2 regions of the Cupriavidus phytorum genome follow, and region 1 is predicted to be linked to the other one. Evidence: riboswitches for the same ligand, from Rfam matches in the RefSeq annotation. Region 1 holds a riboswitch; the other holds the start of a gene.
The links. A riboswitch is a leader RNA that binds a small molecule or an ion and turns the genes downstream of it on or off. The one in region 1 is predicted to bind glycine.
Positions count from the first base shown of each region.

Region 2: it holds a riboswitch for glycine, as region 1 does, so the genes downstream of both, gcvT (glycine cleavage system aminomethyltransferase GcvT) here and C7416_RS16965 (D-amino acid dehydrogenase) in region 1, are expected to answer to the same signal.

Region 1 is NZ_QKZN01000006.1:106,395-113,943, reverse strand. Features, by position in the region: gene C7416_RS16970 (TonB-dependent receptor) at 1-2,113, opposite strand, end outside; glycine riboswitch at 2,347-2,445, shown strand; glycine riboswitch at 2,446-2,563, shown strand; gene C7416_RS16965 (D-amino acid dehydrogenase) at 2,619-3,887, shown strand; gene C7416_RS16960 (DUF1484 family protein) at 4,253-4,438, shown strand; gene C7416_RS29335 (AAA family ATPase) at 5,442-6,278, shown strand; gene C7416_RS28955 (HNH endonuclease family protein) at 6,275-7,009, shown strand.
Region 2 is NZ_QKZN01000012.1:72,432-79,980, forward strand. Features, by position in the region: gene hemN (oxygen-independent coproporphyrinogen III oxidase) at 1-101, opposite strand, end outside; gene C7416_RS24075 (ABC transporter substrate-binding protein) at 398-1,441, shown strand; gene C7416_RS24080 (UvrD-helicase domain-containing protein) at 1,465-3,579, opposite strand; gene C7416_RS24085 (glycine zipper 2TM domain-containing protein) at 3,862-4,089, shown strand; glycine riboswitch at 4,164-4,251, shown strand; glycine riboswitch at 4,273-4,397, shown strand; gene gcvT (glycine cleavage system aminomethyltransferase GcvT) at 4,493-5,620, shown strand; gene gcvH (glycine cleavage system protein GcvH) at 5,721-6,101, shown strand; gene gcvP (aminomethyl-transferring glycine dehydrogenase) at 6,200-7,549, shown strand, end outside.

The DNA.
Region 1 (7,549 bases):
CGAAGGTGTCGGGGTTGGTGTCCGAGTTGTCGAGCGTATTGTACTGCCGGCCCGAATAGGTCATCGCCAGCGTGCCGGCCCACGCCGGCGTAAAGCGATAGGTGCCCACCAGGTTGGCGCGCCACTTCGGGATGCGGTAGAAATACTTGCCCACCGAGGCCGGGTTGTTGGCGTTCTCCAGCGTCTTCGAATGGTTGTAGGCGCCGCTGGCCGAGAGGTCGAAGCCGCGCACCAGCACATCGCGCCCGTCGTAGGCCAGCTCGATGCCGCGCGTGCGCACCCGGTCGACGTTCTGGAAGCTGGTGACGGTGGGGAACACCGTGGTGTTGGTCTGGCTGACCAGCGCATCGCGGATATCGTCCTCGTACAGCGAGACCCGGAAATTCGACGCCTCCACCGTGCGTTCGAAGGTCAGGTCCTTCGAGAACGAGCGCTCGGGCCGCAGGTTGGGATCGTTGTTGATCAGCGCGGTGCCGGTGATGCGGCCCTGGAACAGCTCGCTGACGGTCGGGTAGCGATAGGCCTGGCCCAGCGACAGCCGGCCCAGCCAGTCCTGCCCGAACGCCTTCTCCAGCGCCAGCTTGGGCGACCAGTTGGATTCGCTGCGCACCGGATAGCCGATATCCACGCCAGGCTGGCTGCGGCTGCCGTCATAGGCGCGCCAGTGCTCGTAGCGCACGCCGGGGATCAGCTTCCAGTCCTCGGCAAAGTACCAGGCGTCCTGCGCGTAGATCGCCTGGGTCTCGGTCTTGCCGGTAAAGGCATTGTTGAACGCGGTGATGGTGGCCGCGCGCCAGTCCGAGGTGTTGTAGGTGGTGTTGCTCAGCCGGTAGTTGTCATAGTGGTATCCGAACGTGACCCAGTGCCCGCCCTGCAGGCGCTCGGGGCGGTAGTCGGCCTTCAGGTCGAGCGTGCGCCAGCCGGTGCCGTCGCCATAAGTCACCGTGCCCGGTCCGTTGCCGACGGCGTTGGCGCTGCGGCTCACGTCCTTGCTGACGTCGAACAGCGACGCCACCCCGGAAAAATTCCACCCCGTCTGGTTGCGCGTGCGCAGCGACAGGCCGTAGAGCCAGCGCGCATCCTCGCCATTGCCGGGCGCAAACGCGTTAGCCGGAATCACGTACTGGTAGCCGCCGATGTTCACCGGACCGCTGGACACCACATTGCCATTGGCATCGCGCAGGTAACTGCCGGTGGTGTTGGAGCGGTCCTGCTGCCAGTAGGCGGCGGTGAACTGCGCCTGCAGCGTGCTGGTGATGTCGTAGCCGAGCTTGAGCTTGAGCTGGTCCTGCACGGTGTGCGTGATGCCCTCGCTATTCACGCCCATCACCACGCGGTCGCGCCCGCTCTGGTCCTGGTCGAAATACGCGCCCGAGACCGGCGTGTCCGCCGCGCCCGCGGGCCGCGTCGAGCGCGACGCGGTGTAGAAGCTCAGCGGCTGGCTCTTGCTGTCCTGCCGGTCCACGCTGACCAGCCACGAGAACGCGCCGACGCGGTCGCCCACATAGGCGTTGGCATGCACCCCGTTGAAGTTATCGTGGGTGCCATACAGGTTGAAGCGCTGCGTGAACAGCTGCACGCTGGCATCGCCCTCGAACTTCTGCGGCGTGCGCGTGGTGATCAGCACCGTCGCGCCCAGCGAATTTCCCGGATACAGCGCCGAATACGGGCCGTACAGCACGTCCATGCGCTCGATCTCGGCGGCATTGACCAGCGACCAGCGCGGCGGGAAGCTGAAGTCCGAGCCCAGCAGGTTGGACAGCAGCAGGCCGTCCGCATAGACCAGCCCGCGCGCCGACTGGCGCGAACTGGTGCTGCGCACCGAGATGATCGAATTCATATCGCCGATAAAGCGCTTGCGCACGGCGAGGTTGGGCGCGTACTTGAGCGCGTCTTCGGTATTGACCACGTTGAAGTCGGCCATGCGCGTGCTGCTGATGCCATACGCCGGCGCCGGCGTGTTGGGCGGAATCGCCGGCGTCTTGCCGCGGTCCGGGCCGGCCGATACCACCACCTCCGGCAACGACGCGGGGGCCTCCACTGCCTGCGCGGCGGCCACGGCGGGGCCCATCAGCACTGCCGAAACGGCCAGTGCAATGCGATGTTTCTTCACTGAATACCTTGTTGTCGTCGTTGTGGGCTCGCAGCGCCTGCGCACCATCAGGCGCTCCTCCCCTGCGTCCCGCACGTCTCTGAGAGCGAGCGCTGACATTTTATGGGCCCGCAAGCCGACGGCCGATGCGACATAGCGACGCGGCCGGCGCAGCCATTTCCGCTTGTCTCCGTGTTAACCCGCATATCCAATACGGGGCCTTGTCACTACATTGCCCCGACTGGCATCAAGCCAGCGTGATGCAGGGAGAGACTGTCGCGGCGCCCGCCGCGCACGGCGCCGAAGGAGCAACCGCCCCGGAAACTCTCAGGCAAAAGGACCGGCATCACCCGTCAGTGCACTCTGAAGAATGCCGGACGCCATCGTCCGCCCGGCATACCGAAGGAGCAAGCGCGCCCGCCCCGCGGCAAGGCGTCGTGAATCTCTCAGGTCCAGAACAGAGGGGGCGTCCTAAACGCATGTTGCGTGCGGACTCCACCCCCGACGTTCCCGGAACCTGTAGATCATGAAGACAATCGCTGTCATCGGCGGTGGCATCACCGGTGTCACCACGGCCTACGCGCTGGCGCGGCGCGGATTCTCCGTCACGCTGTTCGAACGGCATCGCTATGCCGCCATGGAAACCTCGTTCGCCAACGGCGGACAGCTCTCCGCATCCAACGCCGAGGTCTGGACCCACTGGTCCACCATCGTCAAGGGGATGAAGTGGATGCTGCGCAAGGATGCGCCGCTGCTGGTCAATCCCCGGCCCAGCTGGCACAAGCTGTCGTGGTTCGCCGAGTTCATCGCGTCGATTCCCCACTACCGCCGCAACACCATCGAGACCGCGCGCCTGGCCATCGCCGCGCGCGAGCACCTGTTTGCGTGGGCGGCGCAGGAAGGCATCGACTTCGACCTGAAGCGCGCCGGCATCCTCCATATCTACCGCGACCGCGCCGGCTTCGAGCATGCCGGCCGGGTCTCCGCGCTGCTGGCGCAAGGCGGGCTCGAGCGCCGCGCGGTGACCCCGCAGGAGATGCGCGCGATCGAGCCGACGTTGGCGGGCTCCTACTACGGCGGCTACTTCACCGAAAGCGATTCGACCGGCGACATCCACAAGTTCACCAGCGGCCTGGCCGCCGCCGCCGCGCGCCTGGGCGTGCGCTGCCTGTACGGCCAGGACGTGCGCGCGGTGAAGACCGACGGACGGCATGCCACCGTCACCGTGCAGGACGGCAACGATAGCACCACTGCCTCCTTCGACGGCGCCGTAATCTGCGCCGGCACCGCCAGCCGCGCACTGGCCGCCGCGCTGGGCGACCGCGTCAACATCTATCCGGTCAAGGGCTATTCGATCACCGTCAACCTGACCGACGACGCCAGCCGCGCGGCGGCACCGACGGTCAGCCTGCTCGACGACGAAACCAAGCTGGTCACCAGCCGCCTCGGCGACGACCGCTTCCGCGTCGCCGGCACCGCCGAGTTCAACGGCACCAACCGCGATATCCGCGCCGACCGTATCCGCCCGCTGGTGGACTGGGTGCAGCAGTGCTTCCCCGGCGTCAGCACGCGCAGCGTGGTGCCGTGGGCCGGGCTGCGGCCGATGCTGCCCGACATGCTGCCGCGAGTGGGACGCGGACGCGCCGCCTGCATCTTCTACAACACCGGCCACGGGCATTTGGGGTGGACCTTGTCGGCGGTGACGGCGGAGATGGTTGCGGGAGTTGTGGACCAGGCACTGGGAAGCGCCCCGGCAATGGTGCCTGGCGCGGCCCTGACGCCTGCCCAAGCCTGATCCCCGCACGCGCATTTTCAAGAGTCTGCGATTTCTGAATCCGTTGCCCGGATCCAAACTTCGCGCGCCCCTGGAAATGCGACATCTCTCATCGATTCCCCGGTAGCTACGCGAAATACTGGTGGCGTCATCGGAACCACCGATGATCGGGTGTGGAAAGCCCGGATGTTTATGGTGGACAGGCGTTGCCTTGTAGCAGGCAACGCCTGTGTGCTCGCACGAACCAAGCTGGCTCCCTGGCGGGCCGGGCGAGGCAGCCGCAAGGCTGACCGGTTCCCCACCGTAGACCGGTCTTTCCACCCTCGCCGTCTGGCCCGCCGCCCTCATGTGGAAATGAGTGGCGCGCTTTTTCTAGTGGGGAATCCATGGCAATGATCGATGAAATCACAAACGACTGTCTTCAGCAGGTTCGCGCGGGAATTGAAGGAGTTCTCGTACTGCTGGATCACGAAAGCGAAAGCTCTGAAGGCTGCTTCAGTGCGCTGTGCCTGCTTGGCATGGTGAAGATGCAGCTGGATGGGCTGATGGTTGAGCGGGAGCGGTTGCAATAGCGGTTGGCGGGTGTGATGGTGGGGCTGTGCTGTCACACCTCGCCTTGCGGGTCCGCTCCCGCGAGTTGGTCATTGAGCACGGATGGGATTCCCCAACGACACGCCGACTGACTGACCAACCATGATGGGGATTGCAATGGCCGTAGTCGGCCATAAGCGGAAAGCTGGCATTTGCAATTGAATGTCTGTTCCGCATGCGGGGTCTGTCCTTCGACTTGCTCAATTCGATGTCCGAAAGCGCCCGTTCAACTTTGCTGCCGGGTGACCAGCACCTCCTCACTCGGTCACCGGCTTGCCACGGAAGTGCTCTCGTACAAGCAGGACTGATAGAGCCTTGGATGATGGGGTATTCCAAAGTTGCTGCCCTGGCGATCGAAACCGCCAAGGGCTGAGCGTCAAAGACGCCCACGCTTATGTGCACGTGGCATACTAATGTGCGCGTGGCATACTTAAAATTGGGAGGCGGGGTAGCATGGCGGTTATTCACTCTGCGGCATTCCATACTTGGGACAATCAGGTCAGGTCGGTTGACTTGTTGCTTGAGTCAGATCGACCTAGGTCAACCAACTTTGCGACAACCTTCATTACAGGTCGTAACGGCTCACATAAGAGCACGCTGCTGAAGGGTATCGTGTCTGGGCTGGCGGTGGTGGAACGCAACGCTCGAGAAGAGGCGTCGTCTGTACGGAATCCGGGTCGGGATCAGGTGCTTTGTGTATCAGGTTCGGTGGCTGACCGGTTTCCACAGAAGGAACTGCCGGGAGGAACTCGCAGTCCGTTTGACGTCCCAAATTACACGTACGTTGGTCAAAGAGTCATCAGCAACCTGCTTAGCAAGAAGGCACCGCTGGAGACCATGCTGGCTTTTGCGCTCGACCCTGCTAGGGCAGAGCGTTGCAGATGGGAATTCTTTAGCGTTGCACATCGGCACGCGGGAATTCGACCATCCGTAAAGTACATCTTGGAGGCCCAGCGTGGTGTGTCAAAGAAGGCACGAGGCCCGATGGGTGACTTGCTTGGGATCGTGCAAGGCATACGACCTGAGTCCGACAGCACTCGCAAGACAGCCGCAGATCGCCCGCACATTTCCTACGCCACGGCGCAGTGGCTGCTACAGGAATTCGGCTACGACGAGTTTTTGGCGCTGCAATTCTTTGTGAACAACGGGAAGCGGCGCCTTGCGGTCGAGCTTAATGAGACGGGGGCGCACTGCCAAGGCATCGCGCCCAACGTGCTACGACTGGGATTGCTCACGGACCTCGTGCGACTAGTGGATGTCACTGTGAAATCGGCAAGGGACGATTCTGGCTTTTCAGCAATGGAATTAAGCTCAGGTGAGTATCACATGTTCTCCAGCATCCTGGCAATTGGCTTCGGGCTCGAGGACAAGGCTGTCCTGCTGATAGACGAGCCCGAGAACAACCTCCACCCGCAATGGCAGCGGGAGCTGATGGCGACGGTATTCGACGTGTGTGCAGGCGCGATGAAGACGGAGGGGCATCTCATCGTATGCACACACTCGCCACTCATCGTGGGGGCCGCTCCGGAGGGCAGTTCTATTGTTGACATGAGTAGCGATGCGCCGCAGACCAGTGTCGCGTCCTACGGTGCATCGTCTGACGAGTTGCTTCTTTCCCAATTCGGCGTTGGCTCCAGCAGGAACAGGCTCGTCGTGGACACGGTCCAGCGAGCCGTGTCTTTGATCGAGCGAGGCGACTTCGAGAATGCGGAGTTCCAAGGATTGATGCCGAAGCTTAGGTCAATCCGTGACGCACTCACTCCAAGCGATCCAATGGCCGATGTCATTGAGGCGCTCCTAGACGAAGGACCTCAGCGGTGAACATCGGATTTGACAGAATCGTTCCGACCCTTGGCTATCCTGCCGGGACCACAGCTGCGGCGTTGGTCGGCCTTACATGGGAATCCAGGGCGAAAGTCGCGATCGAATTCCGCGCCGGGCTGAAGATTGCGCTCAGGACGGCGCAGTTGGGACGCTGCTGCTTTTGCAGACGTCACCTGTACGACGACTACGCGACTCATCTTGAGCATTTTGTCGACAAGGCGACATTTCCTCAATTTGCATACGAGATCAGGAACCTTGCCCTTTCTTGTGGGACCTGCAATATCCGGAAGAACGCATATTTCTTGTCTTGGAACCGCAGATACAGGTTCATGACCAGAGCCGTCGTGGGGCCCGTGCCGGCTCGATGTCCTGTGCTCAGCATTGCTCTCACGTCCGGCGATGCGTTCCCGGTGGCTCCGGCCAATTTCAGCTGGGTCAATCCGCACTTTCACAATTATTCACAGCACATTTTGCTCGTGCGCGGTTGGGTTTTCGAAGGCCAGTCTCCGGAGGGAAGACGGACAATTCGTAGTCTCAAGCTGAACGATGTTGGACAGATCGAGCGGCGTGCGCTCGCGGAGCGGCTAGAGGCGCGGGGAGGCGCGCTGTCCATGCTTGTCGGCGCGATCTCTGTGCTAGACCAGCATCGAGCAAATGATGTGAAGGACGCAATCATAAAGGTGCTCCGGCGTCGTCGAGAGGCTGCCAAAGCAAGCACTGGAAACTAAAACCTTGAACGTCACGCACGGCCAAGTCGCCCACCATGGACAACATCGCTTAATGATGTGGTGTTCTTTACAGACATCACACCCACGAGAGGTTCCGGCCCGCGAATGGCATCGAACACCGTTGCTACGCACAAGCGCCACCCGACAGGTGATTCTCCAAGTGGGATCATCCAGACGGCCCCACCATACATTTCCCCATCCTGGCCGTCACGCAATAGCAGTGGCAAAGCAGCCGTTGGTGAACTTCAATCTTCTGCCTATACCGGACAGCCCTTCGGGCCCGGCCGGGCAGCTTGACCGTTTCAGGCTGCAAGCAGTCCTACGAGCCAGCACCCCGAGCGCCCGCTATGCCCGCGAAACTAGCCTCGAGACAAATGATTCGAAGACCCGGCGTCCACGCGTTGCGCACCCGCCCTTCCGCCCCCACTGGCAAGTCCCGTGTCCCAGACAAGCTAGCGGCGAAGTAGGGGGCGTTCGACCAGGCCTCCTCCTGGATTGCGATACCGTCTAGCTACTACACAGTGAACTATGCCCTCTGAT
Region 2 (7,549 bases), on a different contig from region 1:
GCGGTCGGATACGAGGTATAGCGCGGGCCGTTGCCGTCGATACGCCCGGCCAGCGCGCGGAAATCAGAGAGTGCGCGACGGTCGAGCGCGTGGGAAGTCATGGCAGACGGGTTCATGGGGGCGCGGGGGAATGGGTGTGCGACACGTCATCGTAGGACCGGGCCGGCGCCCGCAGCTTGACCGCCGTCAAGCGCGGGCGTGAGCCCAGCGACACCGCTGCCGCCAGGCTGCCCGCGCACGTCACATTGGCGTCATGGGTGCCGGGTACGCTGCGCGCCACCGCGCCCGCGTGCGATCCGTCACCGTGCCAGCCATGCCCAGTTCCCGCCGACCGTACCCGCCCACGCCGTACCCACCGCTGCGCTGTCACCCGCCGGCACATGCCGGCCGGCGCCGGATGCTTGCCGCGACCGGCATGGCGCTGGCGCTGCCTGCGTTGGCTCAACTGGCCCAGGCGCCGCGTACGGTGGTGGTCGGGCATCTGGTCGACCGCAACGGCGCGCAGTCCGACCTGGCGCGCGACTACCTGGCCGGCGCCAAGGTCCTGTTCGACGCCGTCAACGCCGCCGGCGGGCCGGTGCGGATCCAGCATGTGGTGCGCGATGCGGACCCGGATCCGCGCCGCGCGCTGGCGCAGGCAGTGTCGCTGGCCGATACCGAACATGCGGGGCTGCTGTTCGGCCCCGGCGACCGGCTGCTGCCCGTGCTGGCGTCATCGACCGAACTGGCGCGGCGCGGCATGCAGATCGTCGCACCGCTGTCGGGGCTGGCGCTGGCCGCCGACAATGTCTGGTACACGCGGGCCGACTACCAGGCCGAACTCGACGCCGCCGCGCAACAGTTGCGCGGCTACGGTCTGACGCAGATCGCGCTGGCGGTGGCGCCGGATTTCGCGCTGTCGTCGCTGGCCCGGCTGGAGGCGCAGGCCGGCACCCGCGCGGTGCTGCTGGAAGGCAGCGGCGAAGCCGCGGCGCGGCGCATCGCGGCAACGCGTCCGGGCGCGGTGATCGTCGCCGGCGACACCCTGGCCTATGCCGAGCTGGGCCGCGCGCTGGCGGTGCAGGGGTGGTACGGCTTCCTGGTCGGGCTGTCCGCGGTCAGTGCCAATGCCGCGCGCGAGATCCTGGGTCGCGGCTACGCCGGCGGGATGGTGCTGACCCAGGTCGCGCCGGGCCCGCAGCAGGCAACGTTGCGGGTGGTGAAGGAGCATGTGGCGCGCATGAAGCAGTACCTGGACGAGCCGCCGTCGCCGGCGACACTGGCCGGTTATATCGGCGCCGCCTGGCTGGCGCGCGCGTTGCAAGGGATGCGCGCGGGCGGCGCGGCGGAACTGCGGCGCGCGCTGCAGTGCCGCGTCGACGTGGGCGACTTCACGCTCGACTTCACGCGCGGACAGCGCGGCTCGCAGTACGTCACGCTGGCGGTGTCGGGCGCGCGCTAGGGCTTCGATCGCGCGCGTGCGGCTCAGCCGGCGGCCGCCTTGCCGCCGCTGCTCCCGCTGCCCCCGTTCCCGAGCAGCGCCTTGAGCGCGCCCAGTCGGTCCTTGGGGCTCATCGCCGGGGTCGCGTCGACCGGCGCGGGCGCCTCTTCCAGCTTCATCTCGCCGATAAAGCGCGACGGCTGGCACGAGTAGGTCTCGCGCGCGCGCTTGCGCTTCTTGCACCAGCTGACATGCAGGCTGCGCTGCGCGCGCGTGATGCCCACGTACATCAGGCGCCGTTCTTCCTCGATCTTCTCGTCGCTCATGTCCTCGTCCTCGCGGCAATGGGGCAGGATGCCCTCCTCCACGCCGACCAGGAACACATGCGGATATTCCAGCCCCTTGGACGCATGCAGCGTGGACAGCCGCACCGCGTCGGGGTCTTCCTCGCGGCCCTCGAGCATGCTCATCAGCGCCACGGTCTGGGTCAGTTCCAGCAGGTTCTTGCCATCGCTGCCGAAGCCGTCGGCGGTGTCGAAGCCGGTCGCTTCGTCGCCGTCCGCGCCCTCGGGCTTGGTCCCCTTGCGCTTCAGCCAGTCGAGGAATTCCAGCGTATTGGTCCAGCGCGACTGCGCCTGCCGTTCGTCGAAGCTGTCGTACAGGTAGGCCTCGTAGTGGATGCCTGCCATCAGGTCGTCGAGCACCTCGGTGGCCGGGTCCTTCGCCGCGCGCTCGGCCAGCCGCACCATCGATTCGCAGAACACCCGCAGCGGCTCCAGCTGGCGCGGCTGCAGCTTGCCCTCGATGCCGCCCATCATCGCCGCCTCGAACAGCGACACCTTGGCCTGGCCGGCGAAGGTGCCCAGCACCTCGAGCGTGGTGTTGCCGACGCCGCGCCGCGGTGTGGTGATGGCGCGGATAAAGGCGGGATCGTCGTCGGGATTGGCGATCAGGCGCAGGTAGGCGCAGATGTCCTTGATCTCGGCCTTGTCGAAGAAGCTCTGGCCGCCCGACAGCACGTAGGGGATGCGCTCGCGCCGCAGGATCTGCTCGAACAGCCGCGCCTGGTGGTTGCCGCGGTACAGGATGGCGTAGTCGCGGAATTGCGCGCGGCGCTCGAACTTGTGCGCCGACAGGCGGAACACCACCGACTCGGCCTCGTGCTCCTCGTCGTTCATCGGGTGGATGGCGATGGGGTCGCCCATGCCGTGCTCGCTCCACAGCTTCTTGTCGAACAGCTTGGGATTGTTGGCGATGACGGCGTTGGCGGCTTCCAGGATGCGCACGGTGGAGCGGTAGTTCTGCTCCAGCTTGATCACCTTCAGGTCCGGGAAGTCGGTCTGCAGCCCGCGCAGGTTGTCCAGCGTGGCGCCGCGCCAGCCATAGATGGCCTGGTCGTCGTCGCCCACCGCGGTGAAGGCCGGCGCGCGCAAGTGGGAGCCGCCCGCCAGCAGCTTGAGCAGCTGGTACTGGCAGGCGTTGGTGTCCTGGTATTCGTCGACCAGGAAGTAGCGCAGGCGGTTCTGCCACTTGAGCCGGACCGCTTCGTCGCGCGCGAACAGTTCCGCCGGCAGGCGGATCAGGTCGTCGAAATCCACCGCCTGGTAAGCGTTCAGCGTGGCGACGTAGTTGCGGTAGACCAGCGCGGCCTGGTGCTCGTCGGCATTGGCGGCCTGCGCGATCGCGGCCTCGGGATCGACCATGCCGTTCTTCCACAGCGAGATCGTGCTCTGCACGCCGCGGATCAGCTTCTTGTCGGTGGTGCCGAGCTGCTCCTGGATCAGGCCGAAGCAGTCGTCCGAATCCATGATCGAGAACTGCGGCTTCAGGCCGACGTGCTCGGCTTCCATGCGCAGGATCTGCACGCCCAGCGAGTGGAAGGTGCAGACCGTCAGCTGCTTCAGCGGAATGCGTTTGCCCTCGCGCGTGGTCTTGCCCTCCATCAGCTTGCCGATGCGCTCCTGCATTTCCTTGGCCGCCTTGTTCGTAAACGTGACGGCGGCGATATGGCGCGGCTCGAAGCCCTTGTCCTCGATCAGATGCGCAATCTTCTGCGTGATCACCCGGGTCTTGCCGGAGCCCGCGCCGGCCAGCACCAGGCAAGGCCCGTCCAGGTAGCGGACGGCTTCGGATTGGGCGGGGTTCAGGCCATGGGTCATGCGGGGCAGGCGTTTGGGGGCAGCGGCGGAATCGACGGAGAACGGCGGCAAGCGGCGTAATTTGCCGGCATCCCGGCAAGGGCGTGCGGCAAAGCTGCCGATGTTAACACGCTCGCCGCGACGGGTCAGTCAGCGCAAGCCGCGCGCGCGGGCCCGGCTGTGTCACGGGCGTAACACTTCGTAAAGCGCGGAGCGAATGGCATAGCGCGACACTCTAATCAGTGTGTCCCCCGGTCCGCCGGATCGCTTGGGCATGCACAAATCATCACATCGGAGCCAACAATGAAAACCCTGCAAACTTTGACCAAGGTGACCCTGATCGGCATGACGGTCGCGGCCTTTGCCGGTTGCGCGGACATGACCCCGAAACAACGTAACACTGCCATCGGCGCCGGTGCCGGCGCGGTGGGCGGCGCCGTCCTGACCGACGGCAGCGCGCTGGGTACGCTGGGTGGCGCGGCCGTGGGCGGCGTGATCGGTAACGTCGTCACCGACGACAAGAAGAAGTAAAGCCGTGGCGCGCAGTGGCGGGTACGGGCCCCTTGCCGTGGTTTGACAAAGGCCGGGCCCTCCCGTACATTGCGCGCATCCGACCGGGAGAGCGCGCATCGCCTGCGCCGCCGAAGGGGTATCACCCGAAAACTCTCAGGCACCACGGACCGGTCGGATCGGCATGCAACATGCACACGATGCATGCCGCACTCTGGAGAGCGGCACCCGCCATTCGTGGCGAGCGTGCCCACCGAAGGGGCGCGCGAGGATGGGATCCACCGGATCCGCCTCGTAATCTCTCAGGTATCGAGGACAGAGGGGTCATCCGCCGCAGCGGATCGCTTGTCATATTGGCGTAGCGAAGGTTGCGGCGGATGGCCCTTTTTTGTTTTCGCCAACCGAGACTGCCCCCGAGGATTCCATGACGCTCCAGGCCACGCCCCTCAACGCTATCCACCGCGCCCTGGGCGCCCGCATGGTTGACTTCGGCGGCTGGGACATGCCGGTCAACTATGGCTCCCAGATCGAAGAGCACCATGCGGTGCGCAACGATGCCGGCATGTTCGACGTCTCGCACATGTGCGTGGTCGATCTCGCCGGCGCCAATACCCGCAGCTTCCTGCGCGGCCTGCTGGCCAACAACGTCGACAAGCTGCAGACGCCCGGCAAGGCGCTCTATTCCTGCATGCTCGACGAGAACGGCGGCGTCATCGACGACCTGATCGTCTATTTCTTCGCCGAGGACCGTTTCCGCCTGGTGGTCAACGCCGGCACCGCGGTGGGCGATATCGACTGGATCCGCGCCCGCAACGACGCCACCGGCAGCGGCGTGACCATCACGCCGCGCCGCGAGGACGTTGCGCCCGCCGGCGTGGAGCCGCTGGCGATCGTCGCGGTGCAGGGGCCCAACGCCCGCGCCAAGGTGTGGAGCACCTTCCCGTCGACCCAGCCTTCCGATGCGCTCAAGCCGTTCAACGCCGTGGTGGTGCAGGACCCCGCCCTCGGCGAAGTGATGGTGGCGCGCACCGGCTACACCGGCGAAGACGGCTTCGAGCTGGTGGTGCCGGCCGCCAGTGTCGCCGGCCTGTGGGAAAAACTGAATGCCGCGGGCGTGCGCCCGGCCGGCCTGGGTGCGCGCGACACGCTGCGCCTGGAAGCCGGCATGAACCTGTACGGCCAGGACATGGATATCAAGGTCTCGCCGCTGGATGCAGGCCTGGCGTGGACGGTCGACCTGCAGAGCGAGCGCGACTTCACCGGCAAGGCTGCGCTGGCCGCGGCCGGTTCGCGCCAGCAGTTCCTCGGCCTGATCCTGCGCGACAAAGGTGGTGTGCTGCGTGCTCACCAGAAAGTCATCACCCCCGCCGGTGATGGCGAAATCACCAGCGGCACCTTCAGCCCCTCGCTGTCGCAATCGATCGCCTTCGCGCGCCTGCCCCAGGGCGTGAACGTGGGCGACACCGTGCAGGTGGAGATCCGCGACCGCAAACTCAGCGCGACTGTGGTTAAACTGCCGTTTGTGCGTCATGGCAAGGCACTCGTGAGCTAAGGGAAAGCCCCGCTCACCCAACGGTCGCCCTCGCCTGCCGGCAGCGTTGCCGGGCAGGCATCACCCAAACAAGAAACAGATCTGAATCCGGAGAACCTTCATGAATTTCCCCGCTGACCTCAAGTACACCGAGTCGCATGAGTGGGTGCGCGTCGAAGCCGACGGCACGCTCACCATCGGCATCACCGACCACGCACAGGATGCGCTCGGCGACATCGTCTTCCTGGAGTTGCCCGAAGTGGGCAAGTCGGTCGGTGCCGGCGACGCGCTGGCGGTGGTGGAGTCGGTGAAGGCCGCTTCCGACATCTACGCACCCGTGGCCGGTGAAGTGATCGCCGTCAACGAGGCCGCCACCGCGGCGCCCGAAAGCGTCAACGCCAACGCCTTCGATGCGTGGCTGTTCAAGCTCAAGCCGGCCAATGGCGACGACGTCAACGGCCTGATGTCGGCCGACGCCTACAAGGCCAGCGTCGGCGCCTGATCGCCCGCCGGTCCCGCGCCAGGGACCGGCACACCGCATTCGCGGCGCCGCGGCACGGCTGACCACCTGCCGCCGCGCCCCCCACGAGGTTCTTGCCCATGAACGCCCCGCTGCCCATGAACGCCGCCCACGCAACCCGGCCCACGCTGGCCGAACTGGAGGCGCGCGACGCCTTCGCCGCCCGCCATATCGGCCCCGATACCCCCGAGCAGCAGCACATGCTGAAGACGCTCGGCTATGACAGCCGCGCCGCGCTGATCGACGCCGTCATCCCCGCCGCCATCCGCCGCCGCGACGGCATGCCGATGGGCGAGTTCACCGAGCCGCTGAGCGAAGAAGCCGCGCTGGCAAAGCTGCGCGCGCTGGCCGGCAAGAACAAGGTGCTGAAGAGCTTTATCGGCCAGGGCTACTTCAATACCATCACGCCCGGCGTCATCCTGCGCAATATCTTCGAGAACCCGGCCTGGTACACCGCCTACACGCCCTACCAGCCCGAGATCTCGCAGGGCCGGCTGGAAGCGATGCTGAATTTCCAGCAGATGGTCACCGACCTGACCGGGCTCGACATCGCCAATGCGTCGATGCTCGACGAAGGCACCGCCGCGGCCGAGGCGATGACGCTGCTGCAGCGCGTGAACAAGCACGATTCCAATATCTTCTTCGTCGCCGACGACGTGCTGCCGCAGACGCTGGAAGTGGTGCGCACGCGCGCGCTGCCGCTGGGCATCGAGGTCAAGGTCGGCCCCGCCGCCGACGCTGCCGCGGCGGGCGCGTTCGGCGTGTTGCTGCAGTACCCGGGTGTCAACGGCGACATCAATGACTACCGCGCCATCGCCGACGCGGTGCACGCCGCCGGCGGCCTGGTGGTCGCCGCCGCCGACCTGCTGGCGCTGACGCTGATCGCCGCGCCGGGCGAATGGGGCGCCGACGTGGCGGTGGGCAACTCGCAGCGCTTCGGCGTGCCGCTGGGCTTTGGCGGCCCGCACGCCGGCTACATGGCGGTGAAGGATGCGTTCAAGCGCTCGATGCCTGGCCGCCTGGTCGGCGTGACCATCGACGCGCAGGGCAACCAGGCCTACCGCCTGGCACTGCAGACGCGCGAGCAGCATATCCGCCGCGAGAAGGCCACCTCCAACATCTGTACCGCGCAGGTGCTGCTGGCGGTGATGGCGTCGATGTACGCGGTCTACCATGGCCCGCAGGGCCTGAAGCGCATCGCGCAGCGCGTGCATCGCCTGACCGCGACGCTGGCCGCCGGCCTGCAGGCACTGGGCTTCGCACGTACCAACGCCAGCTTCTTCGACACGCTGACGCTGGAGACCGGCTTCAACACCGATGCGATCCACGCCGCCGCCACCGCGCGCGGCATCAACCTGCGCCATGCCGGCGCCACGCGCGTCGGCATCTCGCTGGACGAGACCGCCACCCGCGCCGACGTGATCGCGCTG